2 linked regions of the Bradyrhizobium diazoefficiens genome follow. The protein of the gene in region 1 interacts with the protein of each later gene in a pairwise test. Links are inferred from orthologs where the notes say so. Each region holds a gene or a part of one and is shown in the gene's direction. Other genes may lie near its edges. The genes, in order: JJE66_RS11320 and ccmE.

The links.
Region 2: the proteins of JJE66_RS11320 (region 1) and ccmE interact in binary tests that used the Escherichia coli proteins (3 or more experiments, as listed by UniProt). The link is inferred for Bradyrhizobium diazoefficiens from one-to-one orthologs.

The regions. Positions count from the first base shown.
Region 1 is NZ_JAENXS010000001.1:2,392,238-2,400,630, reverse strand. Bases 2,622-5,452 are described here. They hold JJE66_RS11320 (heme ABC transporter permease), read left to right. Parts: upstream 2,622-3,559; coding sequence 3,560-4,345; downstream 4,346-5,452. Other genes in these bases: JJE66_RS11305 (septation protein A), read right to left, coding at 5,212-5,452; JJE66_RS11310 (DsbE family thiol:disulfide interchange protein), read left to right, coding at 4,524-5,108; ccmD (heme exporter protein CcmD), read left to right, coding at 4,342-4,527; ccmB (heme exporter protein CcmB), read left to right, coding at 2,802-3,470; ccmA (heme ABC exporter ATP-binding protein CcmA), read left to right, coding at 2,622-2,737. Outside these bases: aconitate hydratase AcnA, read right to left, coding at 1-1,892; more of ccmA, read left to right, coding at 2,135-2,621; more of JJE66_RS11305, read right to left, coding at 5,453-5,814; signal recognition particle-docking protein FtsY, read right to left, coding at 5,817-6,764; JJE66_RS11295 (RluA family pseudouridine synthase), read left to right, coding at 6,825-7,526; JJE66_RS11290 (DUF2336 domain-containing protein), read left to right, coding at 7,704-8,393. UniProt on the Escherichia coli protein: Required for the export of heme to the periplasm for the biogenesis of c-type cytochromes.
Region 2 is NZ_JAENXS010000002.1:1,579,545-1,587,823, reverse strand. Bases 1,933-4,649 are described here. They hold ccmE (cytochrome c maturation protein CcmE), read left to right. Parts: upstream 1,933-2,876; coding sequence 2,877-3,422; downstream 3,423-4,649. Other genes in these bases: JJE66_RS24425 (heme lyase CcmF/NrfE family subunit), read left to right, coding at 3,419-4,649; ccmI (c-type cytochrome biogenesis protein CcmI), read left to right, coding at 1,933-2,839. In the rest of the region: JJE66_RS24445 (hypothetical protein), read left to right, coding at 1-1,223; JJE66_RS24440 (hypothetical protein), read left to right, coding at 1,323-1,592; more of ccmI, read left to right, coding at 1,724-1,932; more of JJE66_RS24425, read left to right, coding at 4,650-5,401; JJE66_RS24420 (cytochrome c-type biogenesis protein), read left to right, coding at 5,406-5,888; JJE66_RS24415 (Do family serine endopeptidase), read left to right, coding at 6,117-7,694; JJE66_RS24410 (response regulator transcription factor), read left to right, coding at 7,997-8,279. UniProt on the Escherichia coli protein: Heme chaperone required for the biogenesis of c-type cytochromes. Transiently binds heme delivered by CcmC and transfers the heme to apo-cytochromes in a process facilitated by CcmF and CcmH.

The DNA.
Region 1 (8,393 bases):
TTGCGCCAGTTGGTGTCGCCCTTGAACACGTCGGCATACTTCTTCTTGAAGATCGCCGCGGTCACGAACTTCTTCATGAAGGCGTTGATTTCCTTCGTCGTCGGCCAGATGTCCTTCAGGTACACCGGCTTGCCATCCTTGCCTTCGCCGAGCGGCTCGACGGCGAGGTTCTTGGTCACGCTGCCGGCGAGCGCATGCGCGACGACCAGCGGCGGCGAAGCGAGATAGTTCGCCTGCACGTCCGGGGATACGCGGCCTTCGAAGTTGCGGTTACCGGACAGCACGGCCGCGGCGACGATGCCGTTGTCGTTGATCGACTTCGAGATCTCTTCCGGCAGCGGACCGGAATTGCCGATGCAGGTGGTGCAGCCGAAGCCGACCAGGTTGAAGCCGACCTTGTCGAGATCGGCCTGGAGACCGGAATCGGCGAGATAGCCCGCAACCACCTGGCTGCCCGGCGCGAGCGAGGTCTTCACCCACGGTTTTGCCTTCAGGCCCTTCGCAGCAGCGTTACGGGCAAGGAGCCCGGCGCCGATCAGAACGCTCGGGTTCGAGGTGTTGGTGCAGGAGGTGATGGCGGCGATGACGACGTCGCCATGACCGATCTCGAAGTTCTTGCCTTCGACGGCAAAACGCTTCGTCGGCGCCTCGGTCTTCTTGTACTCGGTGCCGAGCGCAAGCGAGAAGCCTTCGGCGACCGACGGCAGCGCGATACGGCCTTCGGGACGCTTCGGACCGGCCATCGACGGCACGACGTCGGCGAGGTCGAGCGTCAGCGTTTCCGTGAACACGGGATCAGCCGATTTGGCCGTGCGGAACAGGCCCTGCGCCTTGGCATAGGCCGCCACCAGCGCGACGCGGTGGGCCTTGCGGCCTGACGTCTTCAGATAGTCGATAGTGGCCGCATCGACTGGAAAGAAGCCGCAGGTCGCGCCGTATTCGGGCGCCATGTTGCCGATGGTCGCCTTGTCCGCGACCGAGAGATTGTCGAGGCCGGGGCCGAAGAACTCGACGAACTTGCCGACCACGCCGAGCTTGCGCAGCATCTGCGTCACGGTCAGCACGAGGTCGGTGGCGGTGACGCCTTCCTTGAGCTGGCCCTTCAGCTTGAAGCCGACGACGGTGGGCAGCAGCATGGACAGCGGCTGGCCGAGCATGCAGGCTTCCGCCTCGATGCCGCCGACTCCCCAGCCGAGCACGGCCAGACCGTTGACCATGGTGGTGTGGGAATCGGTGCCGACGAGCGAGTCGGGATAGGCGACCTCGAAGGTGCCGGTCTTCTTGCCGACCGTCATCTTCTCCTTCTTGGTCCAGACCGTCTGGGAGAGATATTCGAGATTGACCTGATGGCAGATGCCGGTGCCGGGCGGCACGACGGAGAAATTCGAGAACGCCTTCTGGCCCCACTTCAGGAACTCGTAGCGCTCCTGGTTCTGCTTGTACTCTTCGGTGACGTTCTTGCCGAAGGCCTTGTTGTCACCGAAGAAGTTCACGATCACGGAGTGGTCGATGACGAGATCGACGGGGACCAGCGGGTTGATCTTCTCGGCATCGCCGCCGAGCTTCTGCATGGCGTTGCGCATCGCGGCGAGATCGACCACGGCCGGCACGCCGGTAAAATCCTGCATCAGCACGCGCGCCGGGCGGAACGCGATCTCATGTTCCAGCGACCTCTTGCGCAGCCATTTCGACACTGCGACGATGTCTTCCTTCTTGACCGTGCGGCCGTCCTCGTTGCGGAGAAGGTTCTCGAGCAGGACCTTCATCGAATAGGGAAGTTTCGAAATTCCCTTCAGACCATTCTTCTCGGCCGTGGGCAGGCTGTAATAGACATAGGTCTTGGCGCCGACCTTGAGGGTCTTTTTGCATTTGAAGCTGTCGAGCGAGGTCATGTAGGAAATCCCAATTGTTAGTTATACCCGGCAAGGGGTATTTTAACACCGTCAGCGTAGCAGGCTGGGTCGCTTGCAGGGGCAGGTTGAGTTGCTGCATCAAGTAGTTCCGGGCTTATAGAAGCTTTCTAACCGCGCCGCCACAGCCACAATCGAACCCAGCAAGTCGCGAGCCAAAAATTCTGATGCGCTACCCCAAGAATTCCTGAGGCCCGGCTTTGAACGGGTTGGACCGAGGTCAGATGCAGCTGTGCGGACGCGGGGTGATTTGCGTGCGGGGCGGCCGCGAGGTGTTTTCCGGGCTCGATTTCGAGGCAGCCTCCGGCGAAGCCGTGGCGGTCGTGGGGCGCAACGGATCGGGCAAGACCTCGCTGCTGCGGCTGGTCGCAGGTCTGCTCATTCCGGCTGGCGGCACAATCGCGCTCGACGGGGGCGATGCCGAGCTGACGCTGCCCGAGCAATGCCACTATCTCGGCCACCGCGATGCGCTGAAACCGGCGCTGAGCGTGGCGGAAAACCTGTCATTCTGGGCCAATTTTCTGGGCGGAGAGCGTTTTGACGCGGTGGCAAGCCTCGCGGCCGTCGGCCTCGACCACGCCACCGATCTTCCCGCGGCCTTCCTGTCCGCCGGCCAGCGCCGCCGGCTGTCGCTGGCCCGGCTGCTGACGGTTCGCCGCCCGGTCTGGCTGCTGGACGAGCCAACCAATGCGCTGGATGTGGCCGGTCAGGACATGTTCGGCGCGCTGATGCGCGACCATCTGGCGCGCGGCGGCCTGATCATGGCCGCCACCCACATGCCGCTCGGGATCGAATCGCGAGAGCTGCGGATCGGGGGGACAGCATGAAGTGGATGGACCCTCAGTTTTCCAATCGGCCGGGCGCCGCCTTCGCGCCTGTCGGAGCCGCCCCATGACCGCCTGGTCCGCCCTCATCCGCCGGGACATCCGGATCGCGCTCCGCGTCGGCGGCGGGGCGCTGATCGGGGTGCTGTTTTTTCTGACCGTGGTGGTGCTGATGCCGTTCGCGGTGGGACCGGACCTGGCGCAGCTCGCGCGATTGGGGCCGGCGATCCTGTGGCTCGGCGCGCTGCTGGCCAGCCTGCTGACGCTGGACCGGCTGTTCATGGCCGATCATGAGGACGGCTCGCTCGACCTGATCACGATGAGCCGGACGCCGCTGGAACTGGCCTGCGCCGCCAAGGCGCTGGCGCATTGGCTGGCCGCGGGCCTGCCGCTGATCGTCGCAACCCCCGTGCTCGGCCTGCTGCTCAACCTCGACATGGTCGCCACGGCTGCGGTGGCGCTGACGCTGCTCGCCGGCACCCCCGCCCTGACCTTCACCGGCATGATCGGCGCCGCGCTGGCGGTGACCCTTCACCGGGGCGGACTGCTGATGGCGGTGCTGGTGCTGCCGTTGTCGATCCCCGTGCTGATTTTCGGGGTTGCGGCCTCGCAGGCCGCGATCACGGAGCCGTCGTCATTCGGCGCGCCGTTCTCGATCCTTTGCGCGCTGTCGCTGGTCAGCATGGTGATCGGCCCGTTCGCGGCGGCGGCGAGCCTGAAACATGGACTGGACTGAAATGGGCCGGCTGCCTTGACCCCGATCAACTTTCGCTGCGCGCTTTCATGCTGATTGCGTGAGCGCTGAGCTGTGATTATCAGGATACCATGACGCTGATCGACCTCGCCAACCCCACAAGGTTCCTTGCGTTGAGCGCGCGGGTGCTGCCGTGGCTTGCGGCTGCGACCGTCATCCTGCTCACGATCGGCCTCTATCAATCCGCGTACGCGCCCGACGATTATCAGCAGGGCGCGACGGTGAAGATCATGTTCATCCACGTGCCCAATGCCTGGCTGTCGATGTTCGTCTGGGGCGTGATGAGCATCGCCTCGCTCGGCACGCTGGTGTGGCGGCATCCGCTCGCCGACGTCGCCGCCAAGGCGGCCGCACCGATCGGCGCAGCCTTCACCTTCCTGGCGCTGCTCACGGGCTCGCTGTGGGGCCGGCCGATGTGGGGCACCTATTGGGAATGGGACGCGCGCCTGACCTCGGTGCTGATCCTTTTCCTGATGTATCTCGGCCTGATGGCGCTGTGGCGCGCGGTCGAGGATCCCTCGCGCGCGGCGCGCGCCGCCGCGGTGCTGACGCTGGTCGGCGCGATCAATCTGCCGATCATCAAATTCTCCGTCGATTGGTGGAACACGCTGCACCAACCGGCCTCGGTGATGCGCATGGGCGGATCGACGCTCGATAAGGCGTTCCTGATTCCGCTGCTGGTGATGGCGGTCGCATTCACGCTGCTGTTCGTCACGCTGCACATCGCGGCGATGCGCAACGAGATTTTGCGCCGGCGCGTGCGCTCGCTGCAAATGATGCAGGCGAGCCGCGTCGCGTTTTCGAGCGAAGTGGGTACCGGTTCGCGTCAAGAAAACGCGTCAAAAGGAACCGCATGATCATGTCGCTCGGTCCTTATGCATCCTTCATCGTGACATCTTACGTTGCAGTAGCCATCGTGGTCGCGCTCCTGATCGGCTGGGTGATCGTCGATTATCGCAACCAGACGGAGCGTTTGCGCGAGCTCGAGCGCAGCGGCGTCACCCGCCGCTCGGGCCGCAGTGCCGTGGACACACCATGAGCGATCAATCGACCTCCGCGACCCCGCAGCGCCGCACCTTCCTGATGGTACTGCCGCTGCTCGCCTTCATCGGACTGGCCGTGCTGTTCTGGTTCCGGCTCGGTAGCGGCGATCCCTCGCGGATTCCCTCCGCGCTGATCGGCCGGCCCGCGCCGCAAACCACGCTGCCGCCGCTCGAAGGATTGCAGGCCGACAGCGCACAAATCCCGGGCCTCGACCCGGCTGCCTTCAAGGGCAAGGTCAGCCTCGTCAACGTCTGGGCCTCCTGGTGCGTGCCGTGTCACGACGAGGCGCCGCTGCTGACGGAGCTCGCCAAGGACAAGCGTTTCCAGCTCGTCGGCATCAATTACAAGGATGCGCCCGACAACGCCCGCCGCTTCCTGGGGCGCTACGGCAACCCGTTCGGTCGCGTCGGCCTGGATGCCAACGGCCGCGCCTCGATCGAGTGGGGTGTCTATGGCGTGCCGGAGACGTTTGTCGTCGACCGCGAAGGCACCATCGTCTACAAGCTGGTCGGCCCGATCACGCCAGATAATTACCGGAGCGTGCTGCTGCCGGAGATGGAGAAGGCGTTGAAGTGATCCTCGTCATTGCGAGGAGCCCTTGCGACGAAGCAATCCAGAATCCGTCCGCTGAGACAGCTTGGATTGCTTCGCTTCGCTCGCAATGACGAACTGAGAAAAATCAGCCCTTCCGCACGTCCCCCGCCTCGGCCTCGCTGGTCTCCAGCGACACCGGCTCGACACCATAGCGCTTGGTCAGCGGCATCTGGGCGATGGCGAAGATCATGGTCAGCGGCGTCACGCCGAACACCTTGAAGTTCACCCAGAAATCCGTGCTCTGGGTGCGCCAGACGATCTCGTTCAGCACCGCCATGCCAGCGAAGAACAGCGCCCAGCGCAGCGTCAGGATGCGCCAGCCCTGCGGGGTCAGATTGAACATCTGGTCGAACATGACGGCGATGAAGGAGCGGCCGAACAACAGGCCGCCGCCGAGAATCGCGGCGAACAGGCCGTAGATGATGGTCGGCTTGACCTTGATGAAGGTCTCGTCGTGCAGAACCAGGGTCAGCGTGCCGAACACCAGCACGATGACGCCGGTCACGATCGCCATGATCGGGATGTGGCGCGTCACCACATAGGAGGCGATCATCGCCGCCACGATCGCGACCATGAAGGCGCCGGTCGCGGCGAACAGATTGAACTTCGCATTCACGAAGAAGAACACGAGCAGTGGACCGAGTTCGGTTGCAAGCTTGAACAGCGGGTGCGGCTGGGTCTTGTCCATACTCAACTTTCGATTCCGGCAATCGCGCGGGCGAAGTCGCGCGCGGTGAAGGGCGCGAGATCGTCGACGCCTTCGCCGACGCCGATGAAATGCACCGGCAGTTTGAATTTCTCCGCGAGCGCCACCAGGATGCCGCCGCGGGCGGTGCCGTCGAGCTTGGTCATCACGAGGCCGGTGACCCCTGCGGTGCGATGAAAGGCCTCGACCTGCGACAGGGCGTTCTGGCCGACGGTGGCGTCGAGCACGAGTAACACCGCGTGCGGCGCCGAAACGTCCACCTTTCGGATCACGCGCACGACCTTCTCGAGCTCGTTCATCAGCTCGGCCTTGTTCTGCAGCCGGCCGGCGGTGTCGATCAGGAGCACGTCGATGGCCTGCTCTTTCGCCGCCGTCAGCGCGTTGAAAGCAAGGCTCGCCGAGTCGGACCCCTGCGTGCCGGCGATCACCGGCGTCTTCGTGCGCTCGCCCCAGACCTTGAGCTGCTCGATGGCCGCTGCGCGAAACGTGTCGCCGGCCGCCAGCATCACCTTGCGGCCTTCTGAGGCGAATTTTTGCGAGAGCTTGCCGATGGTGGTGGTCTTGCCGGAGCCGTTGACCCCGACCACGAGGATGACGAACGGCTTATGAGCGGCGTCGATCTCGAGCGGCTTCGCGACCGGCGCCAGCACCTTCTCGACCTCGGTCGCGACCACGTGCTTGACCTCGTCAGCCGAGATCGCCTTGTCATAGCGTCCCGTGCCGACGGCGTCGGCGATCCGCACCGCGACCGAGGTACCGAGATCGGCACGCAGCAGCACATCCTCGATGTCGTCGAGCATGGCGCGGTCGAGCTTGCGCTTGGTGACGAGGTCGGCGACCGCAGTCCCGAGCGAGGACGAGGTACGCTTCAGCCCGTTGGACAGCCGGCGCCACCAGCTCAGCTTGGGGGTCTCGGAGGTGGTATCGTTCATGATGGCGGTGTGTTAGCCGTTCCGGCCCGTAAACGAAAGTCTTGAACGAAAGTCTTGCAATTGCTCGATGTTCCCGAATTGACCGCCGAGGAGATCCAGTCGCGCGTGCTTCATCGCGACGGGCTGATGCTGATCATCGACAAGCCGTGCGGCCTGCCGGTGCATCGCGGCCCCAAGGGAGGCGCCAATCTGGAAACCTCGTTCGACGCGCTCTGCTTCGGCCTGCCGCGGCCGCCGGTGCTGGCCCACCGGCTGGACAAGGACACCTCCGGCTGCCTCGTGCTCGGCCGCCATCGGAAAGCCACCGCCTCGCTCGGCCTCCTCTTCAAGCATGGCAAGATCGGCAAGACCTACTGGACCGTGGTCGAGGGCGGCCCGGCCGAGGACGAAGGCACCATCGACATGCCGCTCGGCCGGCTCAACGCCGAACGCGGCTGGTGGCAGAAGCCCGACCCGGAGGGGCAAAAGGCGATCACCAACTGGAAGGTGATGGGCCGGGGCGACGGGCTGACCTGGCTGGCCATGGAACCGGTGACCGGCCGGACCCATCAATTGCGGGTGCATTCGTCAGCGACGGGATGGCCGATTTTCGGCGATAACATTTACGGCAACGGGCCGCGCTTCGGCGAACCGCGGTTGCACCTGCATTCCCGCGAGATCGTGGTGCCGATCTCTCGGAACAAGGAGCCGATCCGCGTGGTGGCGCCGGCCCCGCTCCACATGCACGAGAAGCTCCGCGCCTGCGGCTGGAATGGGGAATAGGTGCCGCTGTCGTTCACCTCTCCCGCTCGCGGGAGCGGTCGCGCCGAAGGCGCTGCCGCAATTGAACCTGATCTCAACACGCTCAGGGCCATAGTTTACGAAACCTTCAGTGCTCGTCTCTAATGATAGCGGTTGCTTAGAACAAGCCTCCCATCCGCTCAGGACGAGCAACGCGTCATGTCCACGGCCGAACTATCGATTATCGACGAGGTCGAATCCGCCATTCGGATAGGCTCGGCGGAAAAGGGCCTCGAAACGGCCCGGCGCGTCACCGACCTGTTCCTGTCCTCGGCCGGAAGTTTTGACGACGAGCAGATCGCGCTGTTCGACGACGTGCTCGAGCGCCTGATCGGCACCATCGAGCTGCGCGCCATCGCCGACATGGGTGCGCGCGTCGCACTGGCCGAAATCAGCGCCCAGCTCGCACCGATCGCGCAAGCACCGCCCTCCGTGATCCGCCGCCTCGCCAACAATGACGAGATCCGCATCGCCGGTCCCGTGCTGCAGGAATCCGCCCGCCTCGACGAGGGCGAACTGGTAAAGATCGCCTCGACCAAGGGCGAGCCGCATCTGCTTGCGGTCGCGGGCCGCTGGTGGCTGAAGGAAATTGTCACCGACGCGTTGCTGGCGCGCCGCTATCCCAGCGTCAGCCGCCGCCTTGCCGGCAATCCCGGCGCGCGCCTCTCGGGTAACGGATTTGCCGTCATTGTCGGGCAGGCCGAGTCCGATCCCGAACTCGCGGTCAGCGTGGGCGTTCGCCTCGACCTCCCATCGGAGCTGCGCCGGCAATTGCTGCGCTCGGCGACGGATGTGGTTCGCACGCGGCTGTTGTCGCGCGCGCCACCGGATCTGTTCGAGGAGATCCAC
Region 2 (8,279 bases), on another replicon or contig:
TGCCGCCGCGGACCGACGATCTGTCGCGGCTGCTGTTCCAGGTGCTGGAACCGTTCCTGGTGGAAGCCGGTGCCCCGATCCGGGTCGGCCAGATCCGCCGCTCCTCGCTGCATCCGATCTGGCAATGGCTCGGACGCGACGGTGCGCCGGACAAGGTGGCTGAATTCGAGGCGGCGCTGGCGCGCATGCCGGCTTCAGACAGTGCGGGGCAGGTCGAGGCGCTGGCGCTAAAGCTTCAGGCGGTAGCCGCAGACGCCATCTTCGAGCTGACGGGGCCCGGCGGCGGCGACAAGTCGCGTGCGCTCGCCCGCGTTGGCCCGCCCAACGTGATCGAGGATCTCTATTCGATCGGCGCCGTGCTCGGGGTTCGCGAGGCGCTCGGCACGCTCAATGAAAAGCTGCCGCGCTTCCTGCGCGCCTTCGGCGACCCCCAGATCGCCTCGGTGAACGCTGCGCTCAACATTCCCGTGCTCCAGACCCCGCAGATGCTGCCCTTTGCGCTGTCGGTGGTGGTCCAGCGCATGACCGCGCCGTGGCAGATCATTCGCCTCGCCATCAAGATCGCCGCGTCCGACGACGAGATCCGCGTCGCGGCAACGCCTTATGGCGCCGCCGTCACGATGGCCCTGCACGATCTGGCCCGCGTTGCCGCCAATTTGCGCATGGACATCAAGCGCGGGCATTTCGAGACCGTCGCCGACAATCTCAAGGCGCTGCACGACGGCGTCCGCGGCCTGCGCACCGAGCTCGACCTGCGCAACGATTCCCCCTGGGGCAAGCAGCTGACCTCGATCCGGGCCGACATCTCCAATGCGCTGCAATCGGAGATCGACAGCGTTCCCGGCCGCGTCCGCCGCATCCTGCGCCAGCGCGCCGAGAAGGACATTCCGCCCGGAGCGCGGATCGACAGCACCGAGGTCGAGGAGACCGTCGCGCTGGTCGACTTCGTCGCGACCTGCCGCAACTACGCGAGCGAGCTTGCGATCAACGAGGTGACGCTGCGCACCTATTCCGACCTCCAGCAATATGTGGAGCGGTCGACCGAGCAGCTGGTGCAGTCGCTGCGCGCCGCCGATCACAAGGTCCGTACCTACCGGCAGCAGCAGGTGCAGGCTGCGATCCGCTTCTGCCAGGTGCTGTTTGGCGATGATTACGCCTCGCTGATGAGCCGCGCCGCGGAGAACGCGGCGACGGGCGAGCGCAAATCGACGCGCGCGAGCTGATCCAAGCGCATCTTTGTGTGATCACAATTTGTAGTTGACGATGCCGGTCGTGGGCCCTACGGTCCCGTGCAAGCTTTTGGAATTTCTATCTGTGGGCGCATGAAACCCGTTATCAGCTCCATCGAAATCGAAAACCGCGTCATTGTTGCCAAATATCAAAGGTTGATGGTCGGCGCGAAGGTGGTGCTCGTCGAGAAGGCAAGCGGCCGGCAACTGCCTGAGACGGTCACCAGGGTTGCATCGCCTGTTCCCGTCGGCGCATTGCGCATCAGATTGCCCGATGCAATCGAGCCGGGAACATACTTCCTGAGGGCCTTCAACGGGCACGGTGAGAACGCCGCTCAAAGCGCGGAGTTCGAGATCGGCTAAGCCGTTGGATTTTCACCATTTCGAGACTGGGTGCGCTCGCGCCAAATTGACAATTGTCAATTGCCGCATCGTCCGGCCGTGGTGTAAAGCCACCTGTGGGCGCGGCTCACGCGCTGCCGGAAGCTTGCCAGATGACGCTATGGTTCGTGTTCGCGCTGATGACGGTCGCGGCGATTTTCGCCGTGCTCTGGCCGCTCGGCCGTGGCGGGCGCCCGGACAATCAAGGCAGCGAAGTCGCGGTCTACAAGGACCAACTGGCCGAGATCGAGCGTGACCTTGCCGCGGGGCTGATTGCGCCCCCGGAAGCCGAAGCCGCGCGCGTCGAGATCAGCCGCAGGCTGCTCGCCGCAGCCGGCAGCGAGTCCGCGCTCGCGCCGACATCCAGTCTGAAATGGCGTCGCGCGGCCGCCGCGCTGGCGCTTGTCGGCCTGCCTTTGGTGGCGGTCGCGATCTATGTTCCACTCGGCTCGCCTGCGCTCCGCGATTTCCCGCTGGCGCAGCGGGAGCGCGGGTCCGGGTCGGGCATGGGGCAATCGCTCGAGAACCTCGTGGTGCAGGTCCAGCAACATCTGGACAAGAACCCGACCGACGGGCGCGGCTGGAATGTGCTCGCGCCGGTGCTGGAACGGCTCGGTCGTTTCGACGAGGCCGCGCGCGCCTATCGCAATTCGATCACCTATAACGGCGAGAGCGCGGAGCGGCGCTCCGATCTCGGCGAGGCGATCGCGGCCGCTGCCAGCGGCGTGGTGACGGCGGAAGCCAAGACCGAGTTCGAACGCGCGCATGCGCTCAATGCCGACGATCCCAAGGCGAACTATTTTCTCGGGCTCGCTGCCGAGCAGGACGGCCGCAACGGTGACGCGGCCAATATCTGGCGCGCGCTGCTGGCGAAAGCACCCGCGGATGCGCCGTGGCGGCCGCTGGTGCAGACCTCGCTCGCGCGGGTCGGCGGTGGCGGCGTGACGATGCCGGCCCTGTCCGACGAGACGATCGCAGCGTCCAAGGAGATGAACGACGGCGATCGCAACGCGATGATCCGCAGCATGGTCGAACGTCTCGCCACGCGCCTCAAGCAGAACGGCGACGATGTCGAGGGTTGGCTGCGTCTGGTGCGCGCCTATCTGGTGATGGGCGACCGCGACAAGGCGGTGGGCGCCTCGACCGACGCCCGTCAGGCGGTCGCCAAGGATTCCGAGCGGCTGCGCCAGCTTAACGAAGGCCTCAAGACTCTCGGGCTTGACGGATGACGGACATAGGACGAGACGAGCGGAGAATGGATACGCCATGACGCGCAAGCAGCGACGGATGACCATCATCGGCGGATCGCTCGCCGTGCTCGCGCTCGCGGCCGCGCTGGTGCTCAACGCCTTGCGCGATTCCATCGTGTTCTTCTCGACCCCGACCATGGTTGCCGAGAAGCACGTCCCGCCCGGCAAGCGCTTTCGCCTCGGCGGGCTGGTGCAGCCGGGCTCGCTCCAGCGCGGCGACAATCTCGCCGTGACGTTTGAAGTCGCCGACGGCGGCGCCAAGCTGCCTGTCGCCTACAAGGGCATCCTGCCCGATCTGTTCCGTGAAGGGCAGGGCATCGTCGCCGAAGGCGCGCTCGATGCCAAGGGCGTATTCAGGGCCGACACCGTGCTGGCCAAGCACGACGAGACCTACATGCCCAAGGACGTCGCCGATGCCCTGAAGAAGCAAGGGCATTGGAAGGACGATTACGGCGCCAAGGCTTCTGAAAACGCCAAGGCTTCTGAAAACGCCAAGGCTTCTGATGGCATCAAGCCGGCGGCGACGACGGCGCAGGGCAATTCGCAGGGAGCGGTGCGGTGATCGCGGAAGCCGGACATTACGCACTGGTGCTGGCGCTCGCGCTGGCGCTGATCCAATCGTCTGTGCCGCTGATCGGCGCACGCTTGCGCGATCCCGCGCTGATGAACGTGGCGCGCTCCACCGCGCTGGCACAGCTTCTATTCGTCGGCGCCTCGTTCCTTGCGCTTGTAACGCTGCACGTGAACTCGGATTTCTCCGTCGCCAATGTCTACGAGAATTCCCACTCCATGAAGCCGTTGATCTACAAGATCACCGGCGTGTGGGGAAACCATGAAGGCTCGATGCTGCTGTGGGTGTCGATCCTGGCGCTGTTCGGCGGGCTCGTTGCCGCCTTCGGCAACAATCTGCCGCTGTCGTTGCGTGCGCATGTGCTCGCAGTTCAGGCCTGGATTGCCAGCGCCTTCTACCTCTTCATCCTGATGACCTCGAATCCGTTCCTGCGCATCGTCAATCCGCCGATCGAGGGACGCGATCTCAATCCGGTGCTTCAGGACATCGGTCTCGCCGTGCATCCGCCGATGCTCTATCTCGGCTATGTCGGCTTCTCGATCTCGTTCTCCTTCGCGATCGCCGCGCTGCTCGAGGGGCGGATCGATGCCGCCTGGGCGCGCTGGGTGCGGCCGTGGACGCTGGTCGCCTGGATATTCCTGACGCTGGGCATCGCGATGGGCTCGTACTGGGCCTATTACGAGCTCGGCTGGGGCGGCTGGTGGTTCTGGGACCCGGTCGAGAACGCCTCGCTGATGCCGTGGCTCGCCGGCACGGCGCTGCTGCATTCGGCGCTGGTGATGGAGAAGCGCAACGCGCTGAAGGTCTGGACCATCCTTCTTTCGATCCTGACCTTCTCGCTGTCGCTGCTCGGCACCTTCCTGGTGCGATCGGGCGTCATCACCTCCGTGCACGCCTTCGCCAACGATCCGACCCGCGGCGTGTTCATCCTCCTGATCCTCTGCCTGTTCATCGGTGGCAGCCTGTCGCTGTTCGCGGGCCGCGCGACGTCGTTGAAGCAAGGCGGTCTGTTTGCGCCAATCTCGCGCGAGGGCGCGCTGGTGCTGAACAATCTGCTGCTGACGGTGGCCTGCGCGGTCGTGCTGTTCGGAACGCTTTATCCGCTGGCGATGGAAGTGCTGGCCGACTTCAAGATGTCGGTCGGGGCACCGTTCTATAATCTCAGCTTCGTTCCGCTGTTCGTTCTGCTGCTGCTCGCCGTGCCGTTCGGGCCGATGCTGTCGTGGAAGCGCGGCGATCTGCTCGGTGTCACCCAGCGCCTGCTGACGGCGGGCGTCGCCGGCCTCGTCGTGATCGCCATCGTCTGGGCGTGGACGCGTGGCGGCAGTGCGCTGGCGCCGTTGGCGATCGGGCTTGGAGTTTTCGTCATCGCGGGGGCGATGACGGATCTGGCCGAAAGGACCGGCCTGTTTCGCCTGCCGTTCGCAACGACGCTGCATCGCGCCCGCGGCTTGCCGCGCTCGGCATGGGGCAGCGTGTTCGCGCATGCCGGTCTCGGCATCGCGCTGATCGGGATCGTCTGCGAGACCACCTGGAACAGCGAATATATCGCGACGATGAAGCCGAACGACGTTGCGCAGGTCGCCGGATATGATCTGAAGCTCGACGGCCTGCTGGAGCGCCAGGGGCCGAACTACCGCGAAATGATCGCGCAATTCAACGTCAGCCGCGATGGCAACGCTCTCAGTGTCATGACGCCGTCGAAGCGCAGCTTCACCACGCGCGGCTCCTCCACCACTGAGGCTGCGCTTTTGACCCGCGGTGCGAGCCAGCTCTACATCTCGCTCGGCGACGTCACCGCCGAAGGCGCCATCGCCGTGCGCATCTATCACAAGCCGCTGGTGCTGTTGATCTGGTGGGGACCGGTGCTGATGGCGTTCGGAGGCATGCTGTCGCTGTCCGACCGGCGCCTGCGGGTCGGTGCGCCGAAACCGGCGCGGGCCAAGCAGCGCCTGCAACCGGCGGAGTGATCCAATGCGCCGGATGATGGCCGCGATCGTTGCGCTCATGCTGTTGGCCGTGCCCGCGGTGCACGCCGTGCAGCCCGACGAGATCATGGCGGATCCCGTGAAGGAAGCCCGTGCGCGCGAATTGTCGCGCGAGCTGCGCTGCATGGTCTGCCAGAACCAGTCGATCGACGATTCCGACGCGCCGCTCGCGCGCGACCTGCGGCTCCTGGTGCGCGAGCGGATCGCGGCGGGCGACAGCAATTCACAGGTGCTCGATTTCCTGGTCGCGCGTTACGGCGAGTTCGTGCTGCTGAAGCCGCGCTTCGAACGCCAGACCTTGCTGTTGTGGCTGCTCGCGCCGCTTTTGCTCGCTGGGGGCGGCTTTGCGCTGTGGCGGCAAAACCGCCGCGCGCGGAGTGGTGCAGACCTGGCTGCGCCGCCGCTCACGCCGGACGAAGAGGCGCGGCTAGCGGCACTGATATCCGACGACGCCACCCCATCGCGCTAGCTTCGCAGGGCGCCGCTCGACGCTTTGAGGCGGTCGCTGGAACTCTATTAAGTTCCTGTAACACCGCGCCTTTTCGCCTGCGGTAAACGGCCGCATCGGCTCGCGCCCTTCATTACAAAAGTTTAACCCCCCAGCCAGCGCGCGGTAAGGCGGAAGTCCCCATCTTCAGGTCCGTAAGGTGCCGTCATCAGGCACCAAATGGATTTCAAGGCCCTGGAGACACCCTGCATGACCGACCGTCCCGATCTCACGAATCTTCCGTCCTACCGGCAGCCGCGCCGTTCCGTGTTTTCCGCCCGCAGAATCGCGCTGATGGCCTCGGTCGTCGCCGGTCTCGGCATTGCCGTCCACGGCTTCAGTCCGTCGACGTCGCCCGCCGACCTGTTCTCGAGCCCGGCGCATGCCCAGGTCAACAACGAGGTCCGCAAGGTCGAGCGCCCGATCGGTTTCGCCGACATCGTCGAGCGGGTGAAGCCCTCGGTGATCTCGGTGAAGGTCAACATCAAGGAGAAGGTTGCGAGCAACGACGACGGCGATGATTCCGCCTCGCCGTTCCAGCCGGGTTCGCCGATGGAGCGCTTCTTCCGCCGCTTCGGCGGTCCGGATGGATTCCCGGGCCTGAAGGGCGGTCGTGGCCGCATCGTGCAGGGCCAGGGCTCCGGCTTCTTCATCTCGGCCGACGGCTATGCCGTGACCAACAACCACGTGGTCGACGGTGCCGACAAGGTCGAGGTCACGACCGACGAAGGCAAGACCTACAGTGCCAAGGTGATCGGCACCGACCAGCGCACCGATCTCGCTCTAATCAAGGTCGAGGGCGGCTCCAACTTCCCGTTCGCCAAGCTTGCCGACGGCAAGCCGCGGATCGGCGACTGGGTGCTCGCGGTCGGCAACCCCTTCGGTCTCGGCGGCACCGTGACCGCCGGCATCGTCTCGGCCAGCGGCCGCGACATCGGCAACGGCCCGTATGACGATTTCATCCAGATCGACGCGCCCGTGAACAAGGGCAATTCCGGCGGTCCGGCCTTCAATACCGACGGCGAGGTGATGGGCGTCAACACCGCGATCTATTCGCCCTCCGGCGGCAGCGTCGGCATCGCGTTCTCGATCCCCGCCAACACCGTGAAGAGTGTGGTCGCCCAACTCAAGGACAAGGGTTCGGTCAGCCGCGGCTGGATCGGCGTGCAGATCCAGCCCGTCACGGCCGACATCGCCGACAGCCTCGGCATGAAGAAGGCCGAAGGCGCGCTGGTGGCCGAGCCGCAGAAGGACGGTCCGGCGGCCAAGGCCGGCATCGAATCCGGCGACGTCATCACGTCGGTCAACGGCGAATCCGTCAAGGACGCCCGTGAGCTTGCCCGCACCATCGGCGGCATGGCGCCTGGCGCCACCGTGAAGCTTAACGTGCTGCACAAGGGCCAGGACAAGGTCGTGAACATGACGCTTGGCCAGTTGCCGAACACGGTCGAGGCCAAGGCCGACACCGATAACGACAGCGGCAAGGGTGTGAACAAGGGCACCGATGTGCCGAAGCTCGGCATGACGGTTGCGCCTGCTAACTCCGTGGCCGGCGCCGGCAAGGACGGCGTCGTGGTCACCGAGGTCGATCCGAAGAGTGCTGCGGCCGAACGCGGCTTCAAGGAAGGCGACGTGATTCTCGAAGTCGGCGGCAAGAGCGTGAGCACCGCCGGCGAAGTCCGCGACGCCATCACCGCGGCGCGGACCGACAACAAGAACAGCGTCCTGATGCGCGTGAAGAGCGGCGGCCAGTCGCGCTTCGTCGCCGTGCCCATCGCCAAGGGTTAGGCAAGGGCTAGGCCTCGGGAAACTGACGAGATGAAGGGTGTCACCGGCATCAGTCGCCCCCGCCGCCGACGCCCTTCCGGGGAGCAGCGTAACGTTCGCTCCCCACAGCTACCTTCCGGTGGAATTACGCCCCCCTCCGTCGGAAGGCCTAGGGCGGTGAGGTCCCCCCAGCTTCACCGCCCGCCTTTCTTTGTCGGCCCAATGTTTATCGGCCTAAGAATCTCCCGCTCGGCTTGCATGCGATTGCTGCCCGCGCCATGTTGATAGAAGGGTTGACCTCCTTGACCGCCGCCGACCGCACGATGCGCCTCCTCATCATCGAAGACGACCGCGAATCCGCCGATTATCTCGTGAAGGCGTTTCGCGAGGTCGGTCACATTGCCGACCACGCCAGCGACGGCGAGGAAGGCCTTTCCATGGCCGAGAGCGGCGATTACGACGTGCTGGTGGTCGACCGCATGCTGCCCAAGCGCGACGGGCTGGCGCTGATCGGCGCGCTCCGCGACAAGGACGATTCGACGCCGGTGCTGATTCTCTCCGCGCTCGGACAGGTCGATGACCGCATCAAGGGCCTGCGCGCCGGCG